4 regions of the Neobacillus sp. 19 genome follow, and region 2 is predicted to be linked to each of the others. Evidence: riboswitches for the same ligand, from Rfam matches in the RefSeq annotation. Region 2 holds a riboswitch; each other region holds the start of a gene.
What was found. A riboswitch is a leader RNA that binds a small molecule or an ion and turns the genes downstream of it on or off. The one in region 2 is predicted to bind cyclic di-GMP.
Positions count from the first base shown of each region.

Region 1 (7,378 bases), on a different contig from region 2:
CTTTTGGAGTTGCAGGGGAAATTATTCGGTTTCCCCTCGAGCATGGCGAGGAAGAGAGCCGACGAATTATTGGAGCTTGTGGGATTAACAGAAGATGCTCATCGAAAATGTGGAAAGTATTCAGGCGGGATGCGGAGACGTCTAGACTTAGCATTAACTCTTGTCCAGCATCCAAAGGTCTTATTTTTAGATGAACCTACGACAGGACTTGATCCATATAATCGAAAACTGATCTGGGAAGAAATCCGTTTTCTCAATAAAGAAAAAGGCACGACTATTTTTTTGACAACTCAATATCTTGAGGAAGCGGATGAATTGGCTGATCGTATTTCGATTATCAACGAGGGAAAAATTGTTGCATCTGGTACTCAAGAGAACTTAAAAGCATCCATTGGGAAAGATGTCATTGATTTAGCCTTCACAAAAGAAGAAGAGGCAATGCGTGCGTCAGTTATACTCGAACCTTTAGCAGATGATGTGAAACAATCAGGGGCAAATCTTCGGTTGTTTGTAGAGAAAGCGACAGCCAAGCTGCCGGAAATGATTCGTCTATTAGATCAAGAGTTAATCACCCCCATTAGCTTGAACGTATCGCCTCCTTCTTTAGATGATGTGTTTTTAAATTTGACAGGTCATTCCATTCAATCAGAAAAATTAAAGAGAGAGGAGTCTTTTGCATAAAGATATTTGTGCAGCATACCTGGCTATTTACGAAAAGGAGTTTAGTGAATACGATTCGGAATCCTTTTGCCTTCATTCCAAATATGGTGATTAGTCTCTTTTTCTTATTGGTTTATCAAGCTGGACTAAGTGGGATTTCAAAACTCCCGGCATTTGGTGGTGCTAGTTATTTAGCGTTTATTCTGCCTGTATCTATTGTTTCCGGTGCGATCGGAGGGGCAGGAGGTGCGGGACAGTCGCTTATCACAGATTTGGAAAACGGCTATTTTTCCAGGCTTTTGTTGACACCGGCATCACGTCTTGCCATTGTTTTGGGGCCAATTATTGCTGGGATGCTTCAGCTTCTTGTTCAAACGATTCTTATCATGCTCATTGGATTTATTATGGGGCTAAAAGTGGTTACAGGTTTCAGTGGAGTTGTTGTTGTCCTTCTTCTCGCGGTGGGATGGGGTCTGGCTTTTGCTGGCTATTCCGTTGGGTTTGCTCTTCGTACGAAAAATGCTCAAGCTGCACAGGCTGGAACCTTTATCTTCTTTCCACTTTTATTTCTGAGCACGACCTTTGTACCTTATGACCTGATTGAAGCAAATTGGCTTAAAGTAGCAGCGCTAATCAATCCAACAACCTATGTCTTTGAAGGCATGCGTGCGGTCATGATACATGGCTGGGGTGAAAGTGATATTTGGAAGGCTTTTCTTGTCATTATTTTATTTTGTGTGGCGACCATCAGTTTTGCTGCTATTAGTGCTCGCCAGGCCGTGAGCAGAGGGTAGATTTTAAAGTTGAAATGGAAGTTGATCATCCTCCAAGGATGATTTTTGGAGGGGTTTGGCGAAATGACCTACACGGTAAACAGTTTTCAGCTTTTTTTAGGATAATAACAATGGAGCCCACTATCATAAGACGTGCGGCTCCATTGTTTATCAACTCTTGTTTAGCAAAGGGCGATCTTGCAAGTATAGAGCTAAATCGGGACAGTTCCCTTCAACAATCTCCTTTACAATAAGCTTCGACAGCAACTGGCTGTAAACCGTCCCGTTATCACCGAAGGCAAATAGAAAATAGCTATTTGGAAATGCCTCATATTTGCCGATAATCGGAATGCCGTCCAATGTGCCCCCATAAAATGCAGCTAAGTAATATTCCGGCTGTACTTGAATAGTGGGAAACATTTTATTAAATTCCTCAATCAGTTTATTCTTCTTGTGAATCAATTTACTATCGCGATCCTCAGGGTACGAAGTATTATCATCAAGTCCGCCTATGATAATCCGGTTATCTCTAGTTGTCCGCATAAATAAATAAGGACGTGCGGTTTCCCAAATGAGTGTCCTGTTATACCATTTAGAGAAATCATCGACTGGATTGGTTGTTACCGTATATGTACTTACAAAGGAGGCCTTTTTCTCTTTTTTGATTTCTATTCCTTCATAACCTGCTGCAAAAATAATATACCGTGCTTGGATAGAATGGCCATTCTTTGTAGAAACAATCATCTTTCCCCGTTCTTCATCATAATGATGACCGTTCATTTCCATATGTTCATATATTCGGGTTCCTTTTTTTGCGGAGTACTCCAACAGTGCATGTGTGTATTTGAAAGGATTGATTTCTGCATCGTTATATGAATAAATAGCGGCATCCCTGCTAAAAGGATATTTTGCTTCAATTTCTTCCTTCGTTAAAAAAGTAAGGTCACAATTATGCTGCTTTAAAAATTCATATTCCTTTTTTAGACTTTCAACGTCTTCTGCACAGCTTGCAGAATAGAGAGTATCTCTTCTGTTGAATTCACAATCAATGGTGACGTTCTTTGAGGCTGCCTCAATTTCATTAATCGCCTCCTTTAATAATTGTAAATGCCTTTCGATGTAATCTGCCCCAAAGGTGTTGATCAAATTGGTGAACATTTTTTCACCGGAATATTGCAGGAGGGCTGTATTCGTACTAGTACTGCCGCTGCCAATTGTTGATTTTTCAATTAGAACCACATCTAAATTAGTATTAGAGAGATAATATGCACACTGTGCCCCCGAGCTCCCGCCTCCGATGATTAATACATCACAAGAAAGGTCCTCTTCCAATACCGGGTATGATGGAGCATCAGGAAAAGTAGAAGGCCAATAATAGGTTCCAGATTGTAAATTCATCTATATCCCCCAGTTATTAAGTAAGTATAATGTTACTATTTCCAACCTCATTTTGTGTATGCAAAAATCTACTCAGACCACGGTGAAATAATAAGTACCGTCCTTATGTTGACATAACGTCCGCCCGGGTGCGTAAAAATGATAAATAATAAGAGATATAGAAAGGGAGTTGGGGAATTGGTGAAGGCAAAGGCACAAATGGAAGTGGAACAATATAGGTTTTGCTAGAATACAAAATATGACAAAATCAGTCATGGAATTGGGTATTTCTACCCTGTATAATGATGGTAGATAATAAAATAGACTCAGAGGGCAACTTATCTGAAAGGATACGGACGCAAAACTATAGGGGCTAAAGTAGGGATCTACTATGCCAGCCAGTTGCGAAAAGAAGAAAGGCCCTTTTTCATCCTTCGGGTCTTTTTGTCGTCTAAAATAGAAAAATGGGGTGTGAAGCAAGAGTATGAAAAAAGTATTGGCGATTTTATTATCAGCTGCAGTATTTTTAGGAATTGCTTCTCCAGCTTTTGCTGCTGAGGATGATTATCAAAAGGGAATTGAATTAATTGAAAAGGCAAACAAGGAAATTGATAAAAAGATAGAAGAAGCGGTAGGAAGAGCAGATCGATTGCAAGCCGACTACCTCCTTGACATTCGCAAAGTCGAAGAAGGAGATCAAGTCGTAAAGTTAAAAAATGAAAGAGAAAAAACTTTATCTAATTTAGAGTCTTCTAAAAATGATGTGAAAAAACAAGAAGAATTAAATAAGAAGTTAGCAGAAATTAGTGCCAAGTTAGAAGATGAACAAGCCAAAATTAATAGTAAAATAACCGAGATCAATCAGGAAATTAATAAGGCTACAGGACAGCTGTTGTCCGGAGATGATAAAGACGTTCAAAAGTTAGAAGAAAAAATCAACAAGCTGAATCAGAAGCTGAATGAAAAATCAGCGAAATATGATGAAAAAACGAAACGTTTTACAAAGGATTTAGATAAGGTCATTACTGGTGTATATGAAGAAACACTTAAAATGTCGGATGAAACGATTAAAAAGGCTGCTGGAAAGGGCGTTCAAGCTGAGTGCAGCTGGAAGCTAGTTCGTTTTGCTGATAAGTGGGTGTGGATTGATCCGATTAGAATAGTCGGATGTTGATATTATTTCACATTTCTGAAAAATTTATAGTAAAATAAAAACGAGTTCTTATTGAGCTCGTTTTTATTCGTATTAAGGGGGATATCATGAAAGGATTTATGATTGGAAAAAAAGGGTCTTTTGTCGAAAAGGTAGATTTCGAGAATAATGGAGTATTTAGTTTGTTAACCCGGGGGGATGGAGTTGAAATTATCCACCAAGTAATAGAAGAAGGTAGAATGTTCTATGTTTATCCAAGCGAGAACGCTAAAGCTCTGGAGTTTTATTATCTATTATCTGGGCAAGTCGTTTGTGAACTAGATCATAAAAAGTTTACACTAGGTCCCGAAGATTACTTTTCTGCAAAAGGTCTTAATAATCCAATCCACTTTACCACCCTTTCGAAAGTAACCTTATTATGCGTGTTTACGGAACAAACCTTTGTTCATATAAGTAAGGATATATCTTCCCTTATGGAAATTATGAAACAAGTAGAATTAAAAGATAGATATACCCATAAACATAGTGATCGAGTGGCAAAGTATTCAGTAAAAATAGCAAAAAAATTAAAACTAAGTAAAGAACAATTAGAGAATTTAACAGTGGCTGCAGTGCTTCATGATATTGGTAAAATTCATGTGCCTATTGAGATATTAAATAAAACTGGACGTTTAACAGATGAAGAATTTGAAATAATCAAGAAACACCCTGTCGATGGCGCAGAAATGGTGAAGAACTCCTATTATAAGGAGCTGTCTCCTATTATTGAACAGCACCATGAAAGGATAAATGGCACTGGCTACCCGTATGGATTAAGGGGAGATAACATCCTTTTAGAAGCAAGAATTATTGCTGTGAGTGATACATTCGATGCAATGACAGAAGATCGGGCGTATAGAAAAGCGTTTAAAGAACAGATTGCAATAGATGAACTTAAAAGACTCGCTGGATCCCATTATGATATGGACGTGGTGTCGGCATTTGAACAAATATTAAGAGAAGAAGGACGAATCAACTAAGCCAGTTGGTGTAAATGTGAGTGATTCTCCCTGCTATAAATAATCAACAGGTTTTTGTTGTATAAAAGGGAATAATTATTAAATGGAACTGCACTTCAATTGTTGGAGCTGCCCCAATAATTGTAGGTGCAGTTTTGACAGACTCCTTAAGGAAAAACTTTACCACCAAATCAAGATAATGTAATTACTTCATATTTTGAGGCTAACTCAATAAAGTCGGCCATCCCGCTGATTTTCCCGGCTACAAGTTTATCGTTTAACTCATAAAAATCTACACATGTTTTACAAGCAAGAACGTCAATCCCCTTTTCTTCCAGTTCTTTTAATTGGAGAGAAACAAGCGAGCTTTCCGTTAATGTAAATACGCCGCGGTTCATGCAAAAAACAGCCACAGGCAGCTCTTCCCTTTGCTTAAGAATAGTAAAAAAGGTTTCTAATACTCCTTCACCTAGGTCTGCATCTCCTTTGCCAAGCTGATCTGAAGCAAGTAAAATTACTTTGTTTTTCAATTTCTCCACCTCACTGAATTAATAATGCTAAACAATAGTATAAAATGAAAGTAACATTTAAAAGGAAAGGACGATTTTTATATGGAAAAAAAAGCAAAGGCAATGATATGCCTTAAAGACCATGCCGTGTCGTTCCTGCAACTCGTATCATCGGGAAGTATAGATGAGGCATACGAGAGATACGTAGACCAAGGCTTTTGTCACCATAATCCCTATTTCCGTGGCGATGCTGATTCTTTAAAGGCTGCAATGAAAGAGAATGCAGCGGAGACACCAAACAAGACACTTGTAGTCAAACATGCAATCGAAGAGGGAGATATTGTTGCAGTTCACTCCCATATAAAACAGAATCCAGAAGACCATGGAGCAGCAGTTGTACATATATTTCGCTTTCATGCTGATCGAATTGTTGAATTATGGGATTTGGGTCAACCCATCCCTGAGAATTCCCCAAACGAGAATGGAATGTTTTAACTTAAAAAAATTCATTTCTGGAAACTTATAGTGAGTAAATGAAAAGCCGATGTTCAAAATACATCGGCCCTTTTGTTTTATGTTTACAATTGTATCAGTGTACGGAATCTTAAGCCAATTTCTGCTGAAAACAAGGGTCATTGAAGTATACAACTTCAGAAAGTATGTTAAAGCCCTTCATATCTTTGAGTGTCTCTCTTGCTTCTTGTTCCGTTTTAAATTCGAACATAGAAATATTTGAATCTAAATAACAAGTTATAATCCACATAAAAATTCCTCTTCCTATTTTTAAGTTTATTCTGTCCTGTAGACAGAAACTTCTATTAAAATTCCCCGTTAAACCTTGTTTTTATGAGATCCCAAATCCAAGATGTAAGGAAGTAATGATTAATTGCTACAGACCAATCATAATGCAATAATGGAATTAAATAAAATGCAAAAAAAATATAATATGATATAAAAAACTTTTATATGGCATATTTTGGGGGTAAAAAGTGGATTACCGTGATTGGGAAATACTGAAGGTCCTCTATAGTCAGAAGAACATATCGAAAGCAGCACGGCTTTTGTTTATTACCCAGCCGGCATTAACGAACCGTTTAAAGAACATGCAGGAAGAATGGGGTGTCAAAATAGTAACCCGAGAAAGCAGAGGGGTTCATTTTACCCCGCAGGGAGAATATCTTGTTCATTGTGCCGATGATATCCTTACTCAGTTTAACAATATAAAAGAGCATGTCCGGAATATGAGTATGACGGCAGGTAATGATGTTGCAGGAACATTGAAATTGGGTGTATCTAATTTTTTCGCCAATTATGAACTGCCCCATATATTAAAATTATTTAAAGACCAATATCCTTATGTGGAATTTAAAGTGATTACTGGCTGGAGTAAAGATGTAACTCAATTAATCCACCATAAGGATGTTCATATCGGCTTTATTCGAGGCGACTATAGCGGTAAAGGACTAAAGAAACATTTATTATTTGAAGAAACCGTGTCTGTTACGTCGCGGAAAGCGATTGATATGGCGGATTTGCCTAATCTCCCCAGAATTGACTATAGCGGCGATTACTTATTAAATTCATTAATTGATAATTGGTGGGCCGAAAACTATACACAGCCGCCATTAATCAGTATAGAAGTGGACCAGGTTGATACTTGTAAGGAAATGGTCATAAATGGATTAGGCTATGGGATCATGTCCAGCAGAATGCTTAAGGATATAAAAGAATTAGAAAAACAAGATTTGACTGACCAAAATGGAAAACCTATCTTACGCAGAACATGGATGTATTACCATAAGGAATCCATGGAATGGAATGTCGTGAAGGCCTTTGTGAATTTTATTGAAACATTGGGGTTACAGTAGCACCTTGAAAAATAGGGAAGGCAGGAAATTTTTTTGCGAA
Region 1 covers NZ_JBMPZU010000010.1:48,985-56,362, forward strand. The annotation lists gene ACO1D1_RS01775 (ATP-binding cassette domain-containing protein) at 1-681, shown strand, start outside; gene ACO1D1_RS01780 (ABC transporter permease) at 690-1,454, shown strand; gene ACO1D1_RS01785 (NAD(P)/FAD-dependent oxidoreductase) at 1,605-2,831, opposite strand; cyclic di-GMP riboswitch class I at 3,133-3,220, shown strand; gene ACO1D1_RS01790 (hypothetical protein) at 3,295-3,984, shown strand; gene ACO1D1_RS01795 (HD-GYP domain-containing protein) at 4,071-4,982, shown strand; gene ACO1D1_RS01800 (DsrE family protein) at 5,153-5,491, opposite strand; gene ACO1D1_RS01805 (nuclear transport factor 2 family protein) at 5,573-5,965, shown strand; gene ACO1D1_RS01810 (LysR family transcriptional regulator) at 6,460-7,338, shown strand.
Region 1: another riboswitch for cyclic di-GMP. It lies ahead of ACO1D1_RS01790 (hypothetical protein); the one in region 2 lies ahead of ACO1D1_RS17130 (DUF192 domain-containing protein).

Region 2 (7,378 bases):
TAGCTGGAAAGATTAAAGAATTAGTTGCAGCAGGTGCACCTGTATATAATACAAAAACAAAATCGCAAAGCGCTATTATGTATCGGGATATCGTGATACTCCTCCGCTCGATGACCTGGGCACCGCAAATTATTGAAGAGTTTAAGCAACAAGGAATTCCGATTTATGCGAATTTATCCACTGGATATTTTGAAGCGACAGAGGTATCAATTATGATGTCACTGCTCAGGGTGATTGATAATCCATACCAGGATATCCCTTTAGCTTCGGTGTTACGGTCACCCATCGTCGGATTAAATGAAGAGGATTTATCTAAAATTCGCATTCACAGGAAGCATGGCTCGTTTTGGGAGGCCGTTTCTTCCTTTTGCTTGAGTAAAACAGCCGAAGATACAGAGCCTTTTTATGCTAAAGTCCGCAGTTTTTTTGATTGGTTAACAAGCTGGCGCTCGCTGGCAAGACAAGGAGCGCTTTCAGAATTAATCTGGCAGTTATACAGGGATACTGGGTTTTATGATTTTGTTGGCGGACTGCCTGGAGGCAAACAGCGTCAGGCTAACTTAAGAGCTTTATATGACAGGGCAAGGGCCTATGAACAGACCTCTTTCCGCGGGTTATTTCGCTTTTTGCGATTTATCGAGCGCATGATGGATCGAGGAGATGACCTCGGGGCCGCAAGAGCGCTGAGTGAGCAGGAGGATGTTGTCCGGATTATGACGATTCATAGCAGTAAAGGGCTTGAATTTCCAGTTGTATTTATGGCGGGGATGGCACGGAATTTTAATATGATGGATATCCGAAAGTCCTACATGCTAGATAAAGAATTTGGATTTGCGGCTAAATATGTAAATGCAGAGAAACGTATTTCCTATCCATCCCTCCCGCAAATTGCTTTTAAACGGAAAAAAAGAATGGAAATGCTAGCAGAGGAGATGCGTGTCTTATACGTGGCGATGACGAGGGCGAAAGAAAAGCTCTTTATGACAGCAGCTTTAAAGGATGCGGCGAAAGCAATCGACAAATGGAATGATGTTTCCTCACATACTGAATGGCTGTTAGAGGATTTTGAGCGGGCATCGGCCATGAGCTATATCGACTGGATTGGACCGGCATTGATCCGTCATCAAAACTGCGATGAATTAAGGAATACAAGTGAAAAAGGTAAACGTGTACCGGTGGAAATCACTGAGCATCCGTCTTCTTGGAAAATTAAAGTGAAAAGTGCAGAAGAAATTAAAAAACAGGAAACGAAACTTAACATGCAAGAGGATTATTTTCTGGAAAGAGTTCAAAAGTTTGAGCAAGTCCCGGCAGAATCTTCATTTGCTATGGAAATAAAGGACCGGCTGACATGGGAATATTCCTTCCCCGATGCCACAGTCCATCGTTCAAAGCAATCTGTTTCAGAAATTAAACGCTTCGCAGAAATGACGGATGAGCATAGCGGTACGGAATTAGTTCGAAGATTTAAAAAGTCAATTATAAAACGGCCAAAGTTTATGCAAGAAAAACAGTTGAGCCCTGCCGAACGGGGGACGGCGATGCATATGGTGATGCAGCATGTGGATTTGACAATCCCTGTTAGTGAAGAATCCATTCGGAGGCAATTAGATTGGATGGTTGACAATGAATTGTTAACTCCGGAGCAGTCCGCGGTTATTGACAGTGAATTAATAGTGCAATTTTTCAACTCAAATCTAGGCAGAAGATATTTTCATGCCAAAGCCATTCACAGGGAAATTCCATTCACTCTTTCATTGCCTGCTAGTGAGGTTTACCCAAACTGGAAAGAAGCAGATGAATTTGTATTTGTCCAAGGAATCATTGATTGTATTCTGGAGGATGATCATGGGCTTGTCCTGATTGACTATAAAACAGATGGAATAACAGGAAGGTATAGGGGAGGCTTTCATCAGGCCGCACCAATCCTTGAAGAAAGATACAGGGTGCAGATTAACTTATATACGAAGGCGATCGAACAAATCTGGAAAAGAGATGTCACAGAAAGATATTTATTTTTCTTTGATGGAGCGCACATTTTAAAAGTAGAATAAACATGAAAAAGGACATAAACCCATGGATGGTTTATGTAAATGACATAAACCCATGGATGGTTTATGTCATTTTTAATTATTCCCGGCTATCGGCTGGTCAATCACATTTGTATCAAGTACATTTGTACCACTGATTCCATTATTCGCGACGATTAAGCCACCGGTGTTAAATCCTCCAGAGCCGGCAAAGGTTTTCGTGCTGCTCTTTGGAGAGATATAAACAGTATCTCCGAATTGGACAATTCCTCCGCTCACATTCACGATTTGTACTGGACCAATAATCGCTGGCATTAAAACACACCTTTTCAGTATGAACTATCTAGTTATTTTACCTATACTAACATATGCATTAATTATATGTCCTGTTCATGGCCTTCGAGCAACAGCTGACGGATATGCTTAACTCTTACCTCCATCGAAACATTTCGAGTGTTTCCAACATGTAAAACCGACGAAGAAGAAACAGCCGTAACATCAATGTTATTAACTTTTATGATGGGATTAATATTGTGGCGTAAAAAAGATATTGATTCGGTAATAGGCGGCAATGGCAGAGGCTTTTTAAAAGTTCGATAGGAAGGAAAGTTACCTTCATCCCCGTAGAATATTTCTGCTTCCCTTTGAATAGCAAGGGCCCTGGAAAATCCATTAAGAATGCAGGAATCTCCAAGCTGAATAACGGAGCTGAAAGCCACTTGCTTTACTTCGATATGGTCTACGCTAGAGATTCGGGTTAGCATATCCAGGGGTCACATCGCGTTCTAACGGAACAAATGGCCCAATTATTAAGGATTCTGGTGGTGTGTCAAATGCAGATGTCAGCTGGATGGTTTCCGTATCTCCTATCATAAATAATGAGGAGCTTGCGACCGCCATGATTTTAATATTATCGACATGGAGGATGCGATTGTAAACTTCAAAGTTCATTCCGTCTTCATTCCTTTCACATTCTCAGGTAAGTTAGTTAAAAAGACGATAACACCACTTTGTATTTCCTGCTTTAGTGCTTCGATGATGATTTCTTCGATTGGAGGGGCTTTCGTATCCGGCTGAACCTTAGCGGCGTTCGTTTTAAGATGATAGTCGATCCGGTTAGGCAGCTGTTTGATAATATCTTCTTTAATGAAGGACAAATAGGATTCATTTGCTGGAATCGCCATGTTCCTTTGAGCATCATTCACAATTAGCGGTAAGTCCGTTTCTAAATAGTCATGGATCGCCTCTTCAATTTTCATTGATATTCGCATTTGTTCTTTTGGAGAAAATGGGGTTTTTAATGATTGATTTTGTACTGCAAAGTCTTCAATTCCGGATAAATCGTTAGGATTCAAGCCAATATTTAACGTTCCTTCAAGAGTCTCAACTTTCAATTGGTCAAATTTATATTCAATCCTCTCCACATTAATCGCGGGTTTCTCCCCTATTTGCGTTATATCAGCTCTTAATTTTTGAATTGTCTGTTCTAAAGCTTCAATTCTCTTCTCCTGCGCCTGAATAGACATCTGCAGCCATTGAAGATATTGGTAAAGATCCTGATACAAGTAAATCACCTCGCCAGCGAATCGCCTTTTTGAGCTTGTGTTCTAACTATATGCACAAACTCAGTTGGATTTGCTTCTTTTCCACAAGTTCATAAGGCTGACAAGGTTTTTCCATTACCTGACCGGAGCCTGTAATGGTACTGAAGGTGTCAGTATTTGTTCTGAAGGTGCCGGTATTTGTCCTTCTGGTTTAATTCCTGCTGGCGCCGGTTTTATGAAACCGCCAGTATTATATAGATGTGCTAGAGGCTTTATGATTCCGGCACTGCCAATTTGCAGGACAGAGGAATTGGTAATTCCACCAATTTTTATGAAATTAATCTGAATGGACTGCTGAATATAAAAATTCAATTTGACCACCCGTTCATTACATATTAAGGAAATTATTTTGGTCTATGACATCTGGGTCAGAAGTATTTGTTGAACTTAATCGGTTGTAAACATCAACCTGATCGCCTGTATTAAAGGAACCAGCTCCAGAAAATGTTTTGGCCGTAGCAAATGGCATAATTTTATAGACATCGCCAATATGAAAAACAGAGCTGTTTCCAAGTGTAATGACCTGTGCAACCCCAACAATTGCTGGCATGAGCACCACCCTTTGTTCATTTTCTCTTTTACATCATATGTATAGGCGGATATAATGTGATTTATTCGCCTAAATATACCCATTGACACTAGTGAGGATTACTTATTTACGGGTATTTTTCATATTTTTTAAGGGTTGAACATTAAAATAGTAATAAATACCTATGCTTTTCGACATAAAATGATAAATTAGTAGGATATTCGATAGGTTTAAAAAGTACTAATATGTGTGTAAGAGATCAGTCGGAAAAACAAACACTGATTCTCGATAAAGGCAAAACTGATGAAAATCAGTGACGCAAAGCTACAGGGGCTAAGGTGCTTTTGCACTACGCCAGCCAGTTACCGAAAGAAAAGGGTGTTTCATATTAGATATTTATGTATACATAGCTTTTTTATGTGTCTATAAATTTCTATGTCTATTAACCCCCCTTTCGGTAAAGGCGGGGTTATTTCTATTTTGGAGGTGAAATCATTGAAAGTCGTGAATCTGACAAACGGAGCGGAACTGGCAAACTATGTATCAACCGCGGATACCTTTTTTAAAAGGCTGAAGGGTCTGATGTTTTCGAAAAGTTTACCAGCAGGACACGGCTTATTAATCCAACCCTGCCAATCGATCCATACCTTCTTCATGAAATACTCCATCGATGTCCTATACTTAAGCAAAGATTTAGAAATTGTAGGCCTGGACGAAACGGTACAGCCTGCAAAGGTAGGAAAGATTCGAAAAAAAGCATATTCTGTGCTGGAACTGCCGGCAGGCACCATTCAGAAAACAGAAACGAAAATTGGAAACTATGTAACTATAAAATGAAAAGGGGTTTTTACAAATGATGAACAAAATGAAGGCTTTATTAACTGAAGAACAAGGACAAGGTATGACAGAGTATGGATTAGTGTTGGGTGTTATTGCTGTTGGAGTTGTTACCATCCTTGTCACCATGCGCGGACAGATTCAAGGATTGTTCCAAAAAGCAACTGACGCTTTAACTGAATCTACCAAAACTCCAACACCTTAATTTGGAAAACAGATTTATTCTATCCAGCCTTGCGTTTTGCTGCAAACGTAAGGCTGTTTTACTATCAAAAGGCAGATTGCGGACCATGACATCTTGTTAGAAAGGAGCGCACGAAGTGTGGAGTAATTATTTATTAATTATACTTTTAATCATCTGCGTTATTACGGATCTCAAGGAGCGGAAGATTTACAATGTGGTGTTATTTCCAAGTTTATTGCTGGCGTGGATCATCCATGCTGCGACGGGCGGGCTTTCCGGTTTGACAACGGCATTGCTTGGAACAGTTGTTGGTTTGGGCATTTTATTCATTCCCTATCTTCTTGGTGGTATGGGAGCGGGCGACGTTAAGCTGCTGGCTGTTATTGGCGGCATAAAAGGAATCGGGTTTGTGCTTTGGGCCTCTCTATATATGGCGTTAGCAGGCGGAATCATCGCTATTTTTGTCCTTCTTTTACGTAAAGGATTCCTGAAACGAACTCTTTACTATATCCATAGTTTAAAGCACGGTCTTCATGTTTCACTCATCGACAGCAAAGAGACAGGGAAGTCAACATTCCCATACGGTGTTGCGATTGCAGCTGGAGCACTGTACCAAATCTTTTTCCCAGGTGTTCTCCCGTTATGAGAAAAGATGAACGAGGCCAATCGCTGGTTGAAACAGCACTCATCTTACCAATCTTTTTATTGATTTTGGTGGGTATCCTTGATTTTGGCAGATTAACCTATTCCTATGCCCATTTACACATGGCTGCACAGGAAACAGTAAGGCTTGCCGGCTTAGGTGAAAAGGATGTGGATCTTACTGCCTTTGCCCAAAAATACGTTCATTTAGGGAACAAAACGGATTTAGTGGTCCTACCTTCACCGAAGGATTCCTTAAGGCACTCGGGAGATTATGTCAAGGTCACCCTGCGGTATCCCTTTCAATTTTTTACGCCATTTGTGTCAAAGCTGTTTCCCTCCCCGTTTATGATTGAAACGGATTCAACGATTCGCGTGGAATAGAAGGTGTTTGTATGCAGTATTTTTTAAAAAAAATAGTAAATGATGAGCAAGGAAATGCCCTGATTCTTGGTGCTGTCACAATGATGTTCATCTTGTTTATGGCTGGACTTGCAATAGATGGCAGCTTACTTTATATGAAAAAAAGTCAATTGCAAAAGGAAGCAAATGCCGCCGTCCTTTCAGGTGCACAAGAGTTGCCTAATACAGAGCAAAAAGTAACGGATACCGTTCAAACGGTATTAAATGCCCATAAGGACGCAGCATCATTGTCCAAGCTGGATATTACTTTAGGTCAGAAAGTGTCAGCGACATTAACGAAACCTGTAGATCTGTCCTTTGCCCGAGTTTTTGGTTTGGAACAGGTAAATGTCAAGGCCCATGCAGCGGCAGGCCTGGCTGCTGTTGGCAAATCGGTCGGTGCGGCTCCTTTGGGAATTGATGAAAGTATCCCGCTTGAATACTTGAAGGAGTATAAATTAAAGGTCGATTCATCAGATTCACTTACCGGTAATTTTGGAATATTAGCGCTCGGCGGACCAGGGGCGAAGACATACGAAGAAAATCTGCGTGTAGGCTATCAATCGGAAATAAAAATTAATGATGTGATTGATACCCAAACCGGTAATATAGCCGGTAAAACCAGGGATGTCGTCAATATGCGTGTCAATGGGTGTTCACAGCCTCCTGGTGATTATAGCCTGCGCGATTGTTCGAGGATTCTCTTGGTATTAGTCTATAAACCATATAATTATGGCGGCGGACAAATGAAACAAGTTCAAGTAACAGGGTTTGCTTATTTTTACATTACGAGTCCGATGAATACGAATGATACTTCCATTACTGGAGTTTTTATAAAAAGAGCAGGCTCGGGAGAATATGTCGAGGGAAGCAAGGATAGAGGAGCATACAGCATTCGATTAACGAAGTAGGTGATAATTGTGAAAGCGAAAATGGTTTTAATGCTATCACTTGTTATGGGGGCTATAACCACCATTTTGTTTTTTCAATATATGAAGCAGATGAATACAGAACCAGCTGCAGCAGTTGAAATGGTTGATGTAGTGGTGGCGAGGGAAAAAATTGATAAAAACGAAAAAATTAGTGCTCAGAAGCTGGAAATAGTGAAAATATCAGAAAAAGACATTCTTCCAGAAACAGTTAAAACAAT
Region 2 covers NZ_JBMPZU010000056.1:22,933-30,310, reverse strand. The annotation lists gene addA (helicase-exonuclease AddAB subunit AddA) at 1-2,054, shown strand, start outside; gene ACO1D1_RS17160 (spore germination protein) at 2,127-2,345, opposite strand; gene ACO1D1_RS17155 (spore germination protein GerPE) at 2,408-2,794, opposite strand; gene ACO1D1_RS17150 (spore gernimation protein GerPD) at 2,775-2,981, opposite strand; gene gerPC (spore germination protein GerPC) at 2,978-3,604, opposite strand; gene ACO1D1_RS17140 (spore germination protein GerPB) at 3,710-3,946, opposite strand; gene ACO1D1_RS17135 (spore germination protein) at 3,963-4,184, opposite strand; cyclic di-GMP riboswitch class I at 4,447-4,533, shown strand; gene ACO1D1_RS17130 (DUF192 domain-containing protein) at 4,668-5,000, shown strand; gene ACO1D1_RS17125 (Flp family type IVb pilin) at 5,017-5,205, shown strand; gene ACO1D1_RS17120 (A24 family peptidase) at 5,321-5,830, shown strand; gene ACO1D1_RS17115 (TadE/TadG family type IV pilus assembly protein) at 5,827-6,210, shown strand; gene ACO1D1_RS17110 (pilus assembly protein TadG-related protein) at 6,222-7,139, shown strand; gene cpaB (Flp pilus assembly protein CpaB) at 7,149-7,378, shown strand, end outside.

Region 3 (7,378 bases), on a different contig from region 2:
GAAAAGTTAATTGTTGGTGGAGTGTTATCAATCGTGTAAGACAATGATTCTGTTTCTGTATTGCCCGCTTTATCTGTAGCGGTAATGGTAAAAGTGTAGGTGCCATTTTCTTGTTTAAATGGACTTACATTAATCCTGTCAATATTTTCATCTTTTACACTGTAATAATCTTTTAAGTTTTCTAGATAGCTAGCTTGATAGAATCCTTCATTTGCGAGTTTGGTATCGTGGATAGTAATCACTGGTTTGACTGTGTCTACATGATAAGTAACAGTTTTGGTCGTTCCGTTGCCAGCCTTATCAGTTGCTTTTACTGAAGCAATATAGTGGCCATCGGTTCTGCCAAAGCCGGCAGGTTCTACACTGAACAGATTTTTATCTGTTGCTGTATAAAAATCATGAACGCTGTCAATTTCACTTTGGTTATAGAATTTTCCCTCGGCTAAATGGAGCGTAACCTCTGGATTGGTATCATCAATTGTATAATGTGCCGTGGCGCTGTTAGCGTTTTTGGCTAAATCAGCAGCACTGACAGTCAATTGATTTTCCCTTTCTGCGAAACTTACTTCATTAGCTGTAATTGTACTTTCATCAAGATTCTCGTCTTTGACTTCGTAATAAGGGTCAAACTTTTTGAAGTTCTCAGTTGTATAAAAGCCGCCATCGTTAAAGTTAAAAGTGATTGTTGGAACGGTGTTATCGACAGTATATTCGATTGTTTCGACCGACTTATTACCAGCTTTGTCAATTGCGGTAATAGTTGCAGAATGTTTACCTTCAGTTAGGACTAATTCATCTGCACTAATGTCTTTTTGGTCGATATTTATATCAGAAACTTCGTAGTATTGGCCAAGCTTTTCAATAGTTTCTTTATTATAGAAGCCCCCATTGACTATTTTAGTAGTAATCACTGGTTCGGTGTTGTCTACGGTGTAGGTGACAGAAGTACTGCCTTCATTACCGGCAATATCGGCAGCTTTGACTGTGACAGTATGTTCAGCATCGTCATCTTTGTTGTAGCCGGTGATATTTGTTGTGTAGTTATTTGTTTCTTTAACTGTAAAGGTTGGTTCATCCGGTAAATCCGAAGACTTATAAAAACCTCCGTTAGCAGGTAAACTAATCGATACTTCTGGATTAGTGTTGTCGACCGTGTATTTAATCGTCGCTTCCGTGCTATTACCGGCAGCATCCATGGCTGTTACAGTTAATTCATGTGTACCTTCAGATTTGTCATATGCAGAAGCCACAACGCTTACTACTTCGTTATTATCAGTAGTAGAGTAATAGTTTTCTGGTAGATTTTTAGAATTATAGAAACCCTTTGTTGTTAAATTAAACGAAATCGTTGGGGCTGAGTTATCGACCGTGTACGTTATGGTCTCTGTCTTTATATTTCCAGCTTTATCTCTAGCGGTTATTGTTAAAGTGTGTTCACCTTCTGTTAAATCAAATGGAGTAACATGATCTATATCTGTGTTTGCATCCGCAACGGTATAAAAATTGGTAAGGCCATTTAAATAGCTAGATTTGTAGAATCCGCCATTTGCAATTTTTTCAGAATCAATTGTGATAACAGGATCTATAGTATCAACATAATACTCAACTTCTTTTTCCGTAGCATTTCCAGCCATATCAACCGCTCTTACGGAAGCATTATAGTGGCCATCCGTTGTACCAAAGCCGGCGGGTTTTACCGCTGATATATTCTCGTCGGTTGCGGAGTAAAAATCCCCAACTGCGCTTAAGGCGGAAGCATTATAATATTTACCATTCTCTAAGTTAATGGTGACCTTTGGAGCGGTATCATCGATTGTGTAACTTGCTGTTGCGCTTGCGTGATTTTTTGCCTTATCAGAAGCACTAACCGTTACCGAGTGCGACCCTTCTGTAAAGACTGGTGTGGATGCGTTAATTGTGGAATTGTCTAAGTTGTCATCCTTTACATCATAGTAAGGGTCAAATGTTTTGAATGTTTTTGAAGTATAAAAGCCTTCATCATTAAATTTAAACGAAATCGTTGGTGCATCATTATCGATAACATAGTTAATCACTTTTTCGGAATAATTTCCGGCTTTATCTGTAGCTGTAATTTTTACTGTATGCGCTCCCGCAGTCAGATCAAGATCTGGAGCGGAGGATGATTGCGGGTTCATTTCTGTAATCGTGTAATAATTCTTTACATTATCCTTTAAAGAGTCAGCATTATAGACACCGTGATTAACTAATGTGGTAGCAATCTCAGGTGGTGTGTTATCAATATAATAAGTGACAGATGCTTGTCCAACATTTTTATATTTATCAGTGGCAGTAACGGTAACGGTGTGCATGCCGTCAGTTGTTTTATCCCATCCGGTTATGGTTGTTGTATAAGGACTCTGATCAACAACGGTAAATTCTGGATTGGCTGGTAACTGGCTGGATTGATAATATTTACCTTCGATTGGGTTGGTAATGTTGACAACAGGTTTAACGGTTTCTCCTAATACATTTACAGTTAACATATCAACAGTTTCATTTACAAGTGTATTTCCTGTGCCTGGTTTATTATCATCAATTTTTATTTGAATTGGTACTTTGTATGGTCCAGGTGGCACATTTGCTCCGACAAAAATTTGAGCACCCTCCACAATGGTAGAAAGAGTTTCCCCTGAATATGGAATATCCTTTGTCTCCTTCGGTTGAGCGGGATTTTCCGGGTAGCCTATATAGTATTTGGTGTCAACATGTATGGTCCCAGAAGTGTTTTTTTGATTTCCACCGGTATAAGCTAACTTTATTTTAAAATCCACTGTCCCTCCTGGCAGAACATTTATCGTCTTGTCAGGAGCGGCTTGAAACTCAGGTGATGAATCAACTAATTCAACTGCTGCAATTGCAGAAATTGTCGGGACCAATCCCGAAATCAAAAGTGCTAACAATATGACAAACGTCTTCTGTAATTTCTTCAACATTCTTTCTCCCCCTAGAAAAATAGAAATAATGACTAAGAGGGCCGGTTACACTACTAGCTCCATATAACCAAAGTGTCCAGTGATAAGGTTATACTTCAACGCTTCCCTTTATATAGAACAACATATCCACTCCAATTATCGACCCCCATATCTAGTAAAAAATCAAACGAATTAGGTAGTGCAAAAGTCATAAAAATAGTCCTATGCATTCTCATGTTATCCCGACATGAATGTTTAAGAAAGAGATTTCGTTCGACAAAAAACTGCGAAAAAAACAATATAAAGAACGAAAAAAATAATAGATGTGCCGTTTGCTAGCGGTGGTAAAAAACCACAATAAAACAAGCCATGATTCCATATCATGGCTTGTTTACTAAATCGAGTTTAATGCTTATGATTCGGCAATTTTTTGCCAGGGTGGTTGTCTCCCTGATGTTCCCGATTTTTCCTGTCCTTTTCTTGGTTTTCCTTCAGTTTTTCTACATATTCGTGGGTGCTTTTGTTGTCCATTTCGCAAAACCTCCTTGATAAGTGAAACCAATGTTAATGTAACCTGTGGGTTTAGAAAACATGCAGAAATAAAAAAATCTCCATAGAAGGAGATTTTTTAATAAATTCAACTTTAAGAATTGTCCAGCTCTAGCGCCCTAGCGCTTTTCAAATTTATATAACGCCTTGTGCGATCATGGCGTTAGCTACTTTTGTGAATCCGGCGATGTTGGCACCGACTACCAGGTTGCCAGGGAAGCCGTATTCTTCAGAAGCTTTTACGCTGTTTTGGTAAATATTAATCATGATTTGGTGGAGTTTGGCGTCCACTTCCTCAAATGTCCAAGACAAGCGTTGGCTGTTTTGAGCCATTTCTAGAGCTGAAACAGCTACACCGCCGGCATTTGCCGCTTTACCAGGGCCAAACAACACTTCGCTGTTAAGGAAAATATCGACAGCTGCTAAGGTTGAAGGCATGTTGGCACCTTCGCCAACCGCTTTTACGCCGTTGGATACAAGAATCTTTGCTGACGTTTCATCAATTTCATTTTGGGTTGCACAAGGTAAGGCGATGTCACACGGAATCGACCAAATCCCTGAGCATCCTTCGAAATATTGGGCTTGCGGGTGGTAATTAACATACTCGCTGATTCTTTTCCGCTCAACTTCTTTAATTTGTTTAACGGTCTCTAAATTAATGCCGTTATCATCATAGATATACCCGTTGGAATCACTGCAGGCCACAACCTTGGCGCCGAACTGGGTTGCTTTTTCCATCGCATAAATAGACACATTACCTGAACCGGATACAACGACCGTACTGCCGCAGAAGCTCAGTCCTTGGTCCTTTAACATTTCCTCAACAAAGTAAACTGTACCGTAACCGGTTGCCTCGGTGCGGGCTAAGCTGCCGCCGTAGCCTAGTCCTTTACCTGTTAATACCCCTGCTTCGAATCCGCCGCGGATTTTTTTATACTGGCCAAACATGAAGCCGATTTCTCTGGCACCAACACCGATATCCCCTGCCGGCACATCGACATCTGGACCAATATGACGGTAAAGCTCTGTCATAAAACTTTGGCAGAAGCGCATGATTTCGTTGTCTGATTTTCCCTTTGGATCGAAATCGGAGCCGCCTTTTCCGCCGCCAATTGGCTGACCAGTTAAAGAGTTTTTAAAAATCTGCTCAAATCCTAAAAATTTGATAATGCTGGCATTTACCGACGGATGGAAGCGCAAGCCGCCTTTATAAGGTCCGATGGCGCTGTTGAATTGCACGCGGAAGCCGCGGTTTACCTGCACCTTACCGGAATCATCCACCCAGGGAACACGGAAGGTGATAACTCTTTCTGGTTCAACGATTCTTTCAAGGATCCCCTGCTCGATATATGATGGGTGTTTCGCGAAAACGGGCACAAGTGAATCAAAAATTTCCTTCACTGCTTGATGAAATTCACTTTCAAACGCATTGCGGTTTTTCACCGTCTCGAACACAGTATTTACATAATCCCTTGCTGCCTTTGATCCTGATTGTTTTACATCTTCAATTGTTTGCATGGAATTCACTCCTTTTGAAAAATAAGCTAAATGAACAGTATATATAGACTGAATATTTCTTCACCTTAGTATTGTTTTATTTTATAATTGATAAATAATCTAAGCAATACGAAAAATAGATAAGATTGATGCCGGAAATAGATGAATAAAAAACGAGGTGGAAATGGGTGGAGTTAAGACAGATTCATTATTTTATTGAGGTTGCAAAAAGGGAGCATGTAACGGAGGCTGCCCATGCCCTGCATGTGGCCCAATCGGCAGTGAGCAGGCAGATTGTTAATTTGGAGGCGGAATTAGGGGTTGATTTGTTTATCCGCGAAGGCCGGAATGTCAAATTGACACCAATCGGCAGTTTGTTTTTAGAACAGATGCAGCAGGCGATGAAGCTGATTGATAATGCGAAACGGGAGGTGGAGGAATTTTTAGATCCTGAGAAGGGAACGATTCGGATTGGCTTCCCCAGCAGCCTGGCGGCATACACCTTGCCGACGGCCGTTTCAGCCTTCCGTGAGCGCTATCCTCATGTGAAATTTCAGCTCAATCAAGGTTCCTACCAATCCTTAATTGATGGTGTGATAAAGGGAGAATTTAACCTTGCCCTCCTTGGTCCGGTGCCGAAAAAGGAGAAGAAAATCCGTGGAAGAACATTATTTACTGAAAAAATCGTTGCCTTATTGCCTGCCACCCATCCCCTTGCTAAAAAGCGGGTAATAACATTAGCTGAATTACGGGAAGATTCCTTTGTTCTTTTTCCAAAAGGCTTCATCTTAAGGGAAATTATTGTCGATGCCTGCAGCCAGCTTGGCTTTGAACCGCAGGTGTCGTTTGAGGGGGAGGACATTGATGCCATTAAAGGCTTGGTGTCTGCAGGTCTTGGCGTGACGCTTATTCCGGAAATTACCTTAATAGACAGCCTGCCGCGGTCGACGGTAAAAATTCCGATTACAGAACCGGAAGTAACGAGGACAGTCGGTGTGATCATCCCAAATGAGCGCGAGCTGCTGCCGACGGAGAAGCTGTTTTTCGAGTTCCTCGGGGAATTTTTCAGTATTCTCGACCGTTATCAGTTTGAAGAAAGCTGGTGAGGGCTGGTTCCTTTCGTTTGACGGTAGGACCAGCTGTAGGAAAACAAGATGACGAGAGTGTAAATTAATAGGATATAAACATCCCCATCATACATAAGTATTAATGAAGAGGATGCAATCAGGGCGAACCAATTGATTGCACACCTGTTTGGTCAAATGATGGGGGCCTGCCCTCGTAATAGGGAGGATTCGCGATGTTATCGACGATTCTGATCATTCTATTGATTGTCTTTATTGGTGGACCGCTTTGCTTTTTTCTCTGGCTGCGGAATTTAGCCAAAAAGCCGCAGCATTCCATTATTCGAGCCTATCCCTATTTTGGCTGGATTCGCTATGTTCTAGAAATGATGGGCCCGAAACTCAGACAATACTGGTTTGACGATGATAATGGGGCAAGGCCATTTTCACGGTCCGATTATTTAGGGATTGTTTTTTCAGCAAAATACCGCACTGATTTGATTAGCTTTGGTTCTAAGCGGGACTTTGAGCAGCCGGGCTATTATATTGCAAATAGCTTGTTTCCTCTTTTGGCAGAGGAATTGAAGGTCGAAAATCAAGAGAAGGTCCATGCAGCAAAGTATCGAATAGATCACGAAGGCCTGTTTACCCGAAGGGAACAGCTTGTCGAGGACCAGATTTCCCGGTGGTTATTTCCCGAGGAAGACAGTATTGTCGTCGGCCCGGAAAGAAAGGAACCGTGGAGGCTCAAGGGACCTTTTGGGGCTTCGGCAACCTCCTATGGCTCGGTAGGTGAAAACTTTATTCTCGCCACCGGAAGTGGCTGTCAAATGGCTGGCGGCTCCTGGCTAAATACAGGAGAAGGCGGCATTGCACCGGAACATTTACATAGCGGGGCAGATGTAGTGGCGCAAATCGGACCCGGTCTTTTTGGCTTTCGTGACCATGAAGGGAATTTTTCACTTGAGGAATTTAGGCAAAAAGCGGGGCAGCCTGCCATCAAGGCGTTTGAGCTTAAGTTCGGGCAAGGGGCAAAAATTCAAGGCGGACATCTTGAAGGTGCGAAGGTCACGGCAAAGGTCGCGAGCATTCGCAAGGTAAAAGAGGGTCAAACGATTATTTCGCCTAATCGATTTTCCTTTTTGCGAAATGCCGATGACACGTTAATGTTTATCAAGCGGCTGCAGGATGTGGGCGGTAAACCGGTTGGCATCAAAATCGTTGTCGGCGGTCAAAGCCAATTGGATGACCTTTTCACGGCAATCAGAAGGCTCCAAATCTATCCCGACTTTATTACGGTTGATGGCTCTGAGGGCGGCTCGGGCGCAACCTATA
Region 3 covers NZ_JBMPZU010000010.1:92,837-100,214, forward strand. The annotation lists gene ACO1D1_RS01955 (Ig-like domain-containing protein) at 1-2,954, opposite strand, end outside; cyclic di-GMP riboswitch class II at 2,985-3,069, opposite strand; gene ACO1D1_RS01960 (DUF4023 domain-containing protein) at 3,339-3,464, opposite strand; gene gdhA (NADP-specific glutamate dehydrogenase) at 3,618-5,000, opposite strand; gene ACO1D1_RS01970 (LysR family transcriptional regulator) at 5,168-6,085, shown strand; gene ACO1D1_RS01975 (glutamate synthase-related protein) at 6,280-7,378, shown strand, end outside.
Region 3: another riboswitch for cyclic di-GMP. It lies ahead of ACO1D1_RS01955 (Ig-like domain-containing protein); the one in region 2 lies ahead of ACO1D1_RS17130 (DUF192 domain-containing protein).

Region 4 (7,378 bases), on a different contig from region 2:
CGAAATGAACTTATCGGAAAAATCTGTTGAAAATGTCGAATATATGATTGAACAAATAAAGGAAAAATTAAAGGTGCTAAATCTTGGGGCCATTAAGCCTTCACACTTTGACGAAGAAATGTATGAAGAATTAAAGGAAATTTATGAAATGGTCCTTAAAAAGAATTCGTTTAGCCCGAATGAAATGCAGGCGCTGGTAGAGGAACTAGGGAGTTTGAGAAAGAAATAAAACCATAAAGAGACCCCCGTTATTGTCATAAACAACGGGGGTTCTTTATGGTTTAATTCTGTTCGGTTAAAATAATCGGGCCATCCTTTGTAATGGCAATTGTATGCTCATATTGTGCTGAATATTTACCGTCGAATGTCCTTGCCGTCCAGCCATTGCCATCCATCTTTGTTTGGTATCTGCCGATATTCACCATCGGTTCAATCGTAAATACCATGCCTTCTTTAATTCTTGCCCCTTTCCCAGGCAGTCCATAATGGGGAACGTCGGGTTTCTCGTGAATCACCGCACCAATCCCGTGGCCAATAAAGTCCCGGACTACAGAAAGACCTTCGCTTTCAACAAAGGCTTGAATGGCATGGCCAATATCTCCAATTCGATTGCCCGAAACCGCCTGTTCAATCCCCTTGTATAAGGCTTCCTTTGTTACTTTTAATAAATGATCCGTCTCCTCAGAAACCTTGCCAACTGCGTAAGACCATGCGGAATCGGCTAAAGCCCCATTATAATTAACAACCATATCAATCGTGACAATATCGCCCTCTTTTAATGGTTCTTTTCTTGGAAAGCCATGACACACTTCGTCATTAATGCTTGCACATGTTGCATATTCATAACCTTTGTAGCCTTTTTGTTCCGGTGTTGCTCCATTTTTAGTGAGAAATTCGGCCACAAACTCCTCGATTTCCCAAGTTGTAATTCCTGGTTGTATTAGTTTTGCAATTTCTTTATGGCACGCTGCAAGAATATCTCCGGCCTTTTTCATTGCTTCAATTTCACGTTGAGATTTAAGGACAATCATGAAGAATAATCCCCTTCCTTTATGGTTAATTTTATGTATATTGAACAATTTGGTTCACATATATATACCTTTTGACTCTGATGGCAACACTTTTTATATTACCTCTAACCGCTCATTTTTTCAAAATTTGTTGCTACTTTGAAACGTCTTTTCGAGATGTTCATGATATTGTAATAATCACTTGTTCTTAATATGGTACTTTTCCATTCTTTTTGGTAGAATAAATATATTAATATTAAAAATAGGTGAGTGAAAGCCAATGATTGGTGACCGTGTTAAGAAATTTCGATTAGAAAAGAAGATGTCCTTATCCGAACTTGCAGAACAAGCCGGAGTGGCAAAATCTTATTTAAGTTCCCTTGAAAGAAATTTGCAAAAAAATCCTTCCATCCAATTTCTTGAAAAAATTGCTGCTGTATTAAATCTTCCAGTTGAACATTTAATCCATGAGCAAATCGACAAAGATACACTGGATAGTGAATGGATGAATCTTGTCAAAGAAGCTATGAGCTCAGGTGTTTCCAAGGACCAATTTCGTGATTTCCTAGAATTTAATAAGTGGAGAATAAATCAAAATAATAATGATTAATCAGAACTTTGTCTAAAGAAGAAAAGCATTCTACAAAAAATGTCACTTTTTGTAGAATGCTTTTTTCATTTAATATGTACCTGAAGGCTCTCCTAGCGAATCTTGATTAAGAAATTCCCGTACATCTTCAATTGATATTCCAAGTTTCTTTGCTTCTAATATCAGTGCCACCCATTCCTGGTCGATCACATTCACTTCACTATTCGTAATGAACATTCATCTCACTCCTAAAATACATTTCGTATTCCAGGTAGCCCGGCCATCATAGCAAGTATGGCACTCACCTTAGATCCTCGGCTTTGCGTCCCTGTTTTTCAAAAGGTTTGCCTTTTTCTGTTTTCAGTCCAACTTAAGCATTACCGAATACCATTTTCTACTATCTTCTGCTAGGTCAATTTACTTAAACCTAAATGATATGTTCATTATATCTAGTCCTTTTATAACAGGGTGTTATAATTTGTCATTTTTATTAAGTTTCGAACTACTTTTTCACCCAAAATATCCCAATATTCTACAAATACCTTTCCCTTTTCTTCATTCCGAAAAAGAAAAGAGAGGGGAATTTAGAGAATCCCCTCTCATTCAATAAAAATTTGTAAAGGAGAATCGTTAACAACTTACTCCCTTACTGAAATATTTTTGAAATCCCTTCTGCAGTAACTGTTGGTTCAATTCGGGATTTACTGTTTCGCATGTCTGGAGAGTAATCATTGAACAGGTGATGCCAATTTTACAGGCATCTTCAGTACTTAGGCCTTTTAAATAACCAAATAAAATTCCTGCAATAAGTGAATCGCCTGCTCCAGTTACTTCCACAACCGGAATACTTGGCGGTACAATGGCTCCGGCTTCTCCATTTCTTGTGAAATAAATTAAACCTTTCTCTTGTCTTGTGATGACTACCTTCTCTACACCCTTTTTCAAGATCAATTCGGCTGCACGGTAGAAATCCCCCTCAGAGGTAATCTTAATTTTCGACAGGGCTTCAGCCTCTTTTTGATTGGCAATTAACCATGTAACCCCATCTAAAGAGGCAGGTAATTTCGCTGTTTTAGGTGCAGATACTGTTGCGATACAAACTGGTATGTCTGTTTTTTTACAGCTATTTATAACTTGTGCAATTACCTCTGCGGGAAAATTCATATCTATTAAAATCATTTTTGCACTTTTAATATAGTGCATATTGGTCTCAAAAAAACATTTTTGCACTTCATTATAAATTGTCATATCTGCAAGGGCGATTGCCATCTCACCATCATCATCAAGTACCGCTGTATAGGTTCCCGTTGGTTTTCCTTGAATTATTTCTGTGGGACTTACATCAACAAAGTTTTTAGTTTTTTGCAGGAGCCATTCTCCTTCAGAATCTGCTCCAACATAGGCTAATAAAGCCGTATTTAATCCAATCCGCCCCGCATTTTCTGCAATATTTCTAGCTACCCCGCCTCTTGACTTCATACTTAAGGCCGGGTTTGATGTACCGTGGGCTAAGGGTTTAAGGGCTTGTATTTTCCAATCTACATTTGCACCGCCGATACAGAGAATATCAACTTTTTTTGTTTCCTGTCTATTCATTGTCAGTACAACTCCTTTGGAAACATTTTTGATTCAAGGCAGAATTGCAATAATATTCCCTACTATATAATTATTACGATACTAATCCTTAAAATCCTTGTGGACAATATTGGAAAGATTGTTCGAGTGCAAAAAAATCCCCTAAAACAAGCATGAGAACAAGTTTTGTCCTAATAAAATTATTATGAGGATTAAATTTGTCTAAATTGTGACATTTAGCATATAATATTAATAACATTTAAATATACTTAATATTATTAATATTCTAATAATGGTGGTGTAAACTATTATGACTGTTATACATGTGTTAAACTTTTCAATTCCTATCGCGTTTATTGTATTTGCTGGCTTTTTTCTCGATCGAATATGCAAACCCGACAAATAAAGAAAATTCGCCGATTGGCGAAGACAGAGGCGTAGTTGCACTTATGCCTGATAGGAAGTTATACTTTCCTATCGGCCAAAGGCTGGTGATAAGTGAAATTGTTGTTCACTTCATCTCCAGCTTTTTTTGATCAGTTATTTTTTTTTGTCTATTTGGGAATGCTACATCCGAAGACGAAAGGAGTGTTGAATTTGGCACGCGGAGAACATTTTGAACATAAAAAGAAAGGTCATCCCGGAAATTTCCCTGAAAACAGTCTAACTGAAAAGCACAGCAAAGAAGCGATTGGGGATGAGGAATTTCTAGTTACCAGGGAAGCCTTTAAAAATAGGATTGAGGAAGACGAAGGGCGTGGAGATACTGCCCGCTTGCTGCCGGAACAGATGGAATAATCAAAAGGCGTGAATTTCTCACGCCTTTTAGCTTTTAGTACTGACCTTTTTCAATACTTAAATTCCCGATAAATTGTGAAAATTCAATGGTCTTTAACCACTCTGCGGCTTTTTCAATATCCTTTGAGAAAATGCGGTCCTTTTTAATGGAAGGTACTTGTTCGCGCCCTTTTTCAAAGAACATTTTTGTATGACTTGCCATTTTATCTACCCCGCGAATTTCTACAGCCTGCATTGCACAAATAAGCTCAATAGCAAGGACTCTCCTTACATTTTGGATGATTTGATACGCATGTCTGGACGCGATTGTTCCCATGCTCACGTGATCCTCTTGATTGGCTGATGATGGAATGGAGTCCACGCTGGCAGGATGGGCAAGTGTTTTATTTTCAGATACTAGTGCAGCCGCCGCATATTGCATAATCATTGCCCCAGATTGTAAGCCCGGTTCAGGACTTAAGAATGGCGGCAGGTCATTTAGCTGCGGATTCACTAATCGTTCAATACGCCGCTCGGAAATATTGGCCAATTCTGCAACGGCAATTTTCATGAAGTCCATTGCAAAAGCAATTGGCTGGCCATGGAAGTTTCCACCTGAGATGACTTTTTCACCATCATCAAAAATTAGCGGGTTGTCTGTTGCCGCATTCATTTCAATTTCTAGTTTTTCTTTCACATAATCAAGTGCCTGCCAAGAAGCACCATGAACTTGCGGGATACAACGGAGCGAATAAGCATCTTGAACCCTTAATTCTCCCTGCTGTGTGGTTAGTAGACTATCACTTAAATACATACGGATTCTTGCTGCTGTATCAATCTGCTGTTGATAGCCCCTTGCCACATGGACTTCTTCTGCAAAGGCATCAATGATCCCGTTCAGTCCTTCAATTGTCATCGACGCAATCAATTCACTTTCATGTGCCAGCTGCTCGGCTTCCAAGTAACCGACAACACCAATTGCTGTCATCGCCTGTGTTCCGTTAATTAGGGCCAGACCTTCTTTCGCTTCTAATGTGACCGGGAGGATTCCTTCTTGTTGAAGCGCCTCAAGTGATTCCATTTTGTTGCCTTTGTAAAATACCTCCCCTTCACCAATCAGCACTAACGCAAGATGCGATAGTGGAGCCAAGTCTCCGCTTGCGCCAAGGGACCCTTGCTGCGGAATGACGGGAGTAATATCTTTATTTACTAATTCCAAAAGTCTTTCAATGACAAGTGGTCTGATTCCTGAGTATCCCTTTAATAGTGCGTTCGCACGAAGGAGGACCATTGCTTTTGCCACAACCTCAGGAAATGGATCACCGATTCCGCAAGCATGGGAACGAATTAAATTGAGCTGCAAATCCTGGACATTGTCTTTTTCAATCAGCACATCACTAAATTTTCCAAACCCAGTTGTAATCCCATAAACTACTCTCGATTCCGAAACAATTCTTTCAACAGCTTCACGGCTTTTTTGGACAGCCGCCATACTAGTCTCGGATGCACTGACCTTTTGCTTGCGGAATAAAATATCTTTCATCTGTTCCAATGTTAAACTATTGCCTGTAAGTGTTATCACATTTCTCTCTCCTCTACCACTTTAGTATAATAAAGAAAGAGGCTGGATTCCGAATCACATTAGATTGGGAGTCCAGCCTCTTTTATAAAAACAAATGAATATTGATCTAATTTTTTGAGATGCCTCATTCGTCATCATTCCATTCTATTAACTATTCTAATGATAATATTGTATGGGATAAAAACCTTATTTGTCAATTGAATTTTCTGAATTTTAACACGATAACACTTTAGCAGGATAATATACAAAAGGAACGTAAAAGAGGGCTATTCAATAAGATATGTCATCTTCATGAATAACCCCTTAGTATGCTGTTAATCAAACTTCAATCCTTTTAATGCTTCTGCTAATGCATTATTCAAAGGTTCTTCTTCCTTTTGCTGGTTTTTCAAATACTTTTGTACAGTCCGTTTATCTACTTTACCACCAGATTCTTTTTTACGGCGCGCTTGGAAAGCAGATAGTTTTTCACGATATCCACATTTACATGCGAAGATTTGGCCTTCACCTTCACCACGCAGCTCAAGTTTTTTATGACATTGCGGGCAGCGTGCGTTTGTGGTGCGAGAAACATTTTTACGATGACCGCATTCCCGGTCTTGGCACACAAGCATTTTTCCTTTTTTGCCATTCACTTCAAGCATAGGCTTTCCACAGTCCGGACAATTCTTTGTAGAAATGTTGTCGTGCTTATACTTTTTATTACTTGATTTAATTTCAGTAACAATTTCTTTTGTGTAGGTTTTCATTTCACTAATAAATACTTCTTTTTTCAACTTACCATGGGCAATTTGATCAAGCTTCTGCTCCCACTCGGCTGTTAAAGTCGGGGATTTAAGTTCCTCAGGCACTAAATCTAACAATTGACGACCTTTAGAAGTAATATGAATGTCTTTGCCGCGCTTTTCAATTAAGAATGAATTGAATAGCTTATCAATGATATCCGCACGTGTCGCTACCGTACCAAGGCCGCCAGTCGATTTTAAGGTCTCGGCCAATTGTTTGTTTTTCGTATCCATATACTTTGTTGGATTTTCCATTGCCGACAGTAAGGTCGCTTCATTAAAATGAGCAGGCGGCTTTGTTTGACCTGATGTTTGAGCAATTAGTTTGACGTTTAATGTATCACCTTTATCGATCCGAGGTAAAATCTGCTCTTTCAGATCATCATTTTCATCGTCCTCATCAAGCCGATTATTGTAAACTTCCTTCCAACCAAGCGACAAAATGGTTTTTCCTCTTGCAACGAAGTTTTCCTCACCAATTTTCGCACGGAGCGTTAATTGCTCGTACTCAAATGCCGGGAATAATACCGCCAGGAAGCGTTTAACAACTAAATCATAAATTTTTCGTTCTTTATCTGTAAAAGCGGAAAAGTTAACGTATCCTTCAGTCGGAATAATCGCATGATGATCGGATACCTTGCTATCATCAACAAAGGATTTAGAAGCCTTGATTGGCTTTTTTAACACTTTGCTTGTTAATAAGCGATATTCGCCTATTCCACATGCCTTCAGACGCTCTGGTAAGGTAGGAACAATATCTGACGAAATAAATCGTGAATCTGTTCGCGGATAGGTTAAAACTTTATGTTGCTCATACAGCTTTTGCATGATGTTTAACGTTTCCTTTGCAGAATAACCAAAGATTTTATTCGCATCGCGCTGCAGTTCCGTTAAGTCATAAAGACCAGGTGAAAAAGACTTCTTTGGCTTTTTCTCAATTTCCGTTACGAGCGCATTTTGTCTGCCCAGTTTTTTTACAATCGCATCGATTTTCTCTTTATCAAAGCTGCGGCCGTTGCCTTTTGCATCTTGCCATGTCAGCTTTAATTGGTCTGTTGTT
Region 4 covers NZ_JBMPZU010000059.1:41,540-48,917, forward strand. The annotation lists gene ACO1D1_RS19905 (DUF1128 domain-containing protein) at 5-229, shown strand; gene map (type I methionyl aminopeptidase) at 282-1,031, opposite strand; gene ACO1D1_RS19915 (helix-turn-helix domain-containing protein) at 1,291-1,620, shown strand; gene ACO1D1_RS19920 (anti-repressor SinI family protein) at 1,690-1,836, opposite strand; cyclic di-GMP riboswitch class I at 1,867-1,958, opposite strand; gene ACO1D1_RS19925 (carbohydrate kinase family protein) at 2,230-3,195, opposite strand; gene ACO1D1_RS19930 (hypothetical protein) at 3,763-3,972, shown strand; gene hutH (histidine ammonia-lyase) at 4,007-5,533, opposite strand; gene ACO1D1_RS19940 (DNA topoisomerase III) at 5,848-7,378, opposite strand, start outside.
Region 4: another riboswitch for cyclic di-GMP. It lies ahead of ACO1D1_RS19920 (anti-repressor SinI family protein); the one in region 2 lies ahead of ACO1D1_RS17130 (DUF192 domain-containing protein).